One region of the Bacillus sp. JJ1566 genome, then DNA from elsewhere that is predicted to be linked to it. Evidence: predicted binding sites of a transcription regulator. Region 1 holds the regulator's gene; the other holds the start of a gene.

What was found. Region 1 encodes Rex, which represses fermentation and respiration genes when NADH is low (regulators of the CRP and FNR family bind a similar motif). Its sites were predicted from a motif close to TTGTGAAATATTTCACAA; they were not measured.
Region 2: a site for Rex is predicted at 1,957-1,974, ahead of V7112_RS03065 (DUF438 domain-containing protein). Genes of this name have one in related genera too.

Annotation. Positions count from the first base shown of each region.
Region 1 is NZ_JBALOP010000073.1:39,882-43,053, forward strand. It holds gene V7112_RS22775 (YdiK family protein) at 1-24, shown strand, start outside; gene tatC (twin-arginine translocase subunit TatC) at 65-814, opposite strand; gene V7112_RS22785 (twin-arginine translocase TatA/TatE family subunit) at 831-1,022, opposite strand; gene V7112_RS22790 (redox-sensing transcriptional repressor Rex) at 1,058-1,699, opposite strand; gene moaC (cyclic pyranopterin monophosphate synthase MoaC) at 1,702-2,193, opposite strand; gene V7112_RS22800 (ABC transporter ATP-binding protein) at 2,327-3,172, shown strand, end outside.
Region 2 is NZ_JBALOP010000003.1:144,804-147,975, forward strand. It holds gene V7112_RS03060 (hypothetical protein) at 397-600, shown strand; gene V7112_RS03065 (DUF438 domain-containing protein) at 669-1,895, opposite strand; gene V7112_RS03070 (HesB/YadR/YfhF family protein) at 2,004-2,300, opposite strand; gene V7112_RS03075 (carbon starvation CstA family protein) at 2,625-3,172, opposite strand, start outside.

The sequences.
Region 1 (3,172 bases):
AAAGTGACAAACGTAAAAAAATAACCTCTGGACAGAGGTTATTTTTTATGTCTAGCTTCAGCGATTATTCCATACTATTAGCTGCCATCATTTCCGCTTTAAGCACCTTCCTGTAGGCACTTCTTGATACGAGAATACTGATCTCATATAAACCGAATAACGGAACGGTGACCATTAAATGAGAGACTAGCTCAGGAGGTGTGATTAAACCTCCAATTACTAGAAGGACAAAATACGCATATTTCCTTATTTTCGATAAGAACATCGGAGTGACAATTCCAAGCCTAGTTAAGAACATTACAACAACCGGTAGCTGAAACAAAAAGCCAAACGGTAAGGTTAGCTGTAACAGGAATTGAAAATACTCATTAATCCCGATTACCTGATTTATTTCAAGACGACCCGCTAACCGCGTCATAAAGTTCACAACAAATGGGAATAAAATAAAATAGGAAAATGAAACCCCTACTAAAAATAATCCTACCGAAATCGGAATATAACTCAACGTTACCTTTCTTTCCTTCTCATACAAGCCTGGACTAATAAAGGCCCAAAGCTGATACAGTAAAAAAGGAGAAGAGATAACAAACGCAATAATAAAGGCAAAATTCATATAAATTTTAATTGGATCTGTCATACGGAAAGCATTCATTGTCAGCTCTTTGGCTTCCTCAGCATTTTGCAAGTAAACAATTACCGGCTCAGCGAGAAAAAAACTCCCCAGTGCAACAATGAAGAAGAAAACGACTACATAAATCAGTCGTTTTCGCAGCTCACCAATATGATCATAGACGGACATTTCTCTTTCGTTCATCTGACTCATCCTATCATTACTTCACATCAGGAGTTTCATTCTTCTTAACATCATCATCGTCATCATCTGCTAAGCCTTTTGTTGCGTTTTTAAATTCACGCAATGTATTTCCTGCAGCTTTTCCTAATTGAGGTAACTTCTTAGGTCCGAAGATTAACAATGCTGCAAATACAATCAATAGAATACTACCAAATCCAAGATTTCCCATCATGAGCCACCTCCCAACAATTATAAAATCTATTTCTATTCTTCATTCGAATAATGCTTTAAAAAGTAAACAAGTGCTTGTAGCTCAACAGCTAGATCAATATGGTGAACCCGTATATGTTCGGGCACATTGATTCTTGCTGGAGTGAAATTAAGGATACCTTTGATCCCTTTATTCACCAGGCGGTCAGTAATTGACTGTGCTGCGCCAACCGGCACTGTTAAAATAGCAACCGTGACATCATCAGGCAATTCTTTTTCAAGATCATCTAAATGACACACCTTTACTCCGCCAATACTACTACCTACTTTATTATAATCCACATCAAACGCAAGCTCAATTTTTGTATTATTATTTTTTGAAAAATTATAATGTAAAAATGCAGTACCTAAGTTACCAACACCGATTAACGTAACCTTTGTTAACTCATCCTGATCAAGTGTCTTACTAAAAAAGGATAATAAATAATTGACATTATAGCCATACCCTTTTTTTCCCAATGCACCAAAATAGGAAAAATCGCGCCTAATCGTGGCTGAATCAACCTTTACCGCATCACTCAGCTCTGCAGATGATACCCTCTGCTTCCCCGAGGCATGCAAGTTTTTCAAAAACCGATAATAAAGTGGCAGCCTTTTGGCAGTTGCTTGTGGTATTTTTGATTGTTCCAGATTCATGTTTATTCCCCCGCTACTGGCCTTTTAAAATCTCCGTTCTTTCCACCTGTTTTTTCAGTTAAATAGGTTGGCCCAATCACCATGCCTTTATCAACCGCTTTACACATATCATACACAGTTAACGCACAAACCGATGCAGCCGTAAGGGCTTCCATCTCAACACCGGTGCTTCCCTTTGTTTTAACTGTTACAGTGATATGTAAAATATATTCACCTTGGGTCGTCCAACTAAAACGGATATCGACGCCTTTTAATGCCAATGGATGGCACATCGGGATTAGCTCTGATGTTTTTTTAGCTGCCATAATACCGGCAACCTGGGAAACAGCTAGAACATCCCCCTTGCTAATCTCATTCTTTATTATTTGCTCATAAATCAATTTATTTACAGTAATACTCGATTTTGCAATTGCTGTACGAACAGTATCAGATTTCTCTGTAATGTCGACCATTTTTGCCCGACCTTGCTCATTAAAATGGGTAAATGATGTCATATATGTACCCTCCCATAAACTATACACTATTTTACCACATCTGTCTTTGGAACATCTGTGAACATTATCATTGCAGTTGCTCTATTAAGATAATATAAGATACACTGTTGTTAGAAACAAGAGGTGAAATAGTATGATTTTACTACAAGTAAATCAGCTCAAAAAGTATTTTGCTGCTGATCTTATTTTATCCAATATAAAATTAGAAGTACAAACTCGCGACCGAATTGCTATTGTTGGCCGAAATGGTGCCGGAAAATCAACCTTATTAAAAATAATTGCTGGTCACATGTCCCATGATGGCGGTGAAATTATTAAGCCAAAAAGCGTCACTATTGATTACCTTGCACAGGACACTGGACTTGAATCAAATCTTACCATTTGGCAAGAAATGCTTACCGTCTTCGCATCTTTACAAAAACTAGAAAAAGACTTAAGAAAACTTGAAGTAAAAATGGGAGACCCATCTGTTTTTGAAAACCCAACTGATTATCAAAGGCTACTCGAAGAATATGATCAGCTCCAGGTCGATTTTAAAGAAAAGGGTGGCTATCAATATGAAGCCGATATTCGATCGATTCTACATGGCTTTCATTTTACAGACAAAGACTATGAAACCAAAATATCTAGCTTAAGTGGTGGTCAAAAGACGCGCTTAGCCCTTTGTAAACTATTACTAACAAAACCTGATTTATTGATTCTGGACGAGCCAACCAACCACCTCGATATTAGCACTCTTACCTGGCTTGAACAATATCTACAAGGCTATCCAGGTGCACTCTTAATTGTTTCTCATGACCGGTACTTCCTAGACAAAGTCGTCAACCAGGTCTATGAGATTTCGAGACACACAAGCACCAAATATGTCGGAAACTACAGCAACTATTTAAAATTAAAGGCTGAAAACTATGAGCTTGATCTAAAAAAATACGAAAAACAGCAGGAAGAAGTCGAAAGATTAAAAGACTTCATCGCGAAA
Region 2 (3,172 bases), on a different contig from region 1:
AATCTAGTTATTGCTCGCTATCACCATTTTACCCTAATACTGGTATCTCCTACACTAAAAGAAAAGTACCAATCATCACAGTTCTTTTTATCTATGGTGATTGGTACTTCATAAGAATCTATTCTTCTTCAATTTCTTCCTCTTCAGATCTTGGTCTTCTTCCCCAAAAGAATTCCCACGCATCCATTCGTTGAACTTCCTGCTCTTCACGTGATTCCTGTTCTTTGTTATCGGCCAAAACCGACACCTCCCAAATTAATTATCGTTTATATCCTATTCAAGTAGCTGACTTTTCGTTTAGGGAATTTGCCCATATACACTGAAAAATTCGTGATGGAAGTGTACACATAAACCATGTATACTTAAGATGTAAAAATTTTGAAGAGGTGATTGAAGATGGCTAAATCAAACGCTAGGAAAACGCGCGAGAGGCTTGTTCGAGAAGGAAAGAGAAATCCGGAAAACGGGAGAAGCCCATTTGCATTAACGGATATGCAAACAAGAATGACAAAAACGAAAAAGGATCACTTATACCGTACGAAACATAAGAACCAATCATTCGAAGGTGGAAATGATGGTTCTTTTTGTTTTTGTGGATGATTTTTCATAACCCGTTTTTTACCTAATAAAAAACACTGACACCAAAGTATCAGCATTTTTCTTCAACTCTATGATAAAATTCGTTTTTCTCCTTCAATTTCCTGGATTGGAGCGATATTTTGGGAGAATTCCATCGTTCCGATATACTCCCCTGCCTCATCCCGTACGGCAAAGTATCGGATATACACGTATTTACCTTTTACTTTGATCCAGAAATCTTCTGTATCTTTTTTACCTGATTTGAAATCTTCGAGTAATTCTTCGACCACGTGAACACTTCTTGGTGGGTGACAGTTTTGAACCGTTCTCCCAATAACTGCTTTTGTCCTTGCAAAAATACGCTCTTTTCCCTTGCTGAAATAACGGACGACATCATCCTTATCAATAAACGTAATATCAACTGGCAAGTGATTTAAAAGTAATTCAAGTTGTTTTAAGGATAAGATACCTGTCTCCATCTTAATAAACCCTTTAGTTGAAATTTGTTCATCACCGATTACATTTCGCTCAGGTTTCCAATCTTCAGGTGAAATCAAACAAAATCCAATTTCATCACTCTCACGGGCAATTTTCAGCCATTCGTCTTCTGTTAGATTATTCATTGACATTGGGAAGAGAATATTTTCCTCTCGATAGATCATTTCATCAACTTGATCAACAACAAAAGTAATAACCTCTATAACAGCCTGTTTATCTCCATCATAATCAGTAAGCAAACGTTTTGCATCTTTTATCGCATCAACAATAAAATCATCAATTTTCCACATCATATTTGTTGGTCCATAAATTCCGTACTGCTCTAAATATGGAAACAGGAGCTGTTCTTTTCGTTCATAATGCTTTCTGATATCCAGTAAAAGATTACAATCCTCAAGTAATTTCAGTCGATTTTCATGATGATCATCCACTTCAAATAACTCCAAATGTTTTTTTACTTTACCGTTTACTAGCTTTTCAAGTTCCCTATTTTCAAGCTTAAATGTATGCACGGGGTGCCCAGGTTGCTCTTCTGGATGACTAGCCAGAGTTTCTTCAATTAAATCTTTAAAAATCTCCCGATGCTGTAAACAAATTTCTGTTGCGTCACCTGCTGGGATGTTCTCTTCTTCCACCAATACTTGCTGTAGTCTGGAGATTTCTCCTATCGTAATATAACCAACTTTATTTGCTAAATGGGATTTAATCTCTTCTACTGATTTCCCATTATGTAAATCCTTAAAGCTTTGTTTTATGATGGCTTCTCTCTCAATATCACTCATTTTATTTTGTTCTCGGTTATTAATAAGTTCACTCACGTAAATTTCTCCTTTCAAACTATGCTGTTATGATGAAATTAACATAGATTGAGGAAAAGGTTCGTGATACGAATCACATAAAAAAAGAAAGACTCACATATTGTGAGCCTACGGTTTTGGATATTGGTACTCTAATTCATCTTTATCTGGATTATAGTCGACGATGAGGTTATGGCCATTGAAGAACCAGATGTCATCCTCTTCTACATAAAACTCGATATCATCAATCTTATGACTTGTGTGAATTTGGATGGGTTCGTCATGTGTTGAAAAGGCGAGTGAATACTTTTCTTGTACGGGGCTAGTTCCGTAAAACATCGGATAGAATCGAACCGTATCTCCTGTTTTTACACTTATATCTTCTTTAAACCATTTTAATGCTGCGTCGCTTATTGTCATTTCCATATGTATGAACCTCCCTGGGCGTCCTTCTGATATTGTACGCGAAAATTTTGGACTTTATTAACTCAATACTACTAAAGTTTTCGTGAATAAGATACCAACTAATTTGTGAAATGTTTCTCAAACTCAATTAAAAAATGCACGCAATCTGAAGACTGCGTGCATTTTTTTTATCAACTTATAAGAGGACGAAGGCAATTGTGGCTCCAACGATAATACCCACGCTCACGATCTTTCCCCAAACGGGAACTTTGTCATTGCTATTTTGATTGACCTTCTGCTCCTTGGCTTCTACTACCTTTCGATATTCAGGACTGCAGCATCCCATCAGGATACCTTCTTATAGGAAGAAATATCTACTTCCAAAGGAAGATTTGCTGCTCGTGCTTTATTTGCTTGACGGAAGAATAACACTAGTAACAAGGCAGTTCCACAAAATCCACCGTACCATGCAATATCCATCGGTAATCGGAAACCGATTTGAGCATTCAAGATATACGTGATTACCAAGCATAGCATGAAAGTTCCTGGAACTAGTGAAATCCAGTAATTCTTTTTCGCGATGTATAGATACATAGCACCTACGAATAAGGCAATAACAGCTGTTGCTTGGTTCGCCCAGCTAAAGTATCTCCAAAGTATGTTGAAATCGATTTGAGTAAGAACAATTGAGATAGCGAATAATGGGACAGCAATCCATAGACGACTTGGCATTGACTTTTGAGCCATTTTTAAATAATCAGCAATAATCATACGTGCACTACGGAATGCAGTATCACCGGAAGTGATTGGTAATACGATAACTCCTAATACTGCAAGTGTTCCACCGATAGCACCAAGCATCATCGTAGAGACTTCACTAACGATAGCTCCTG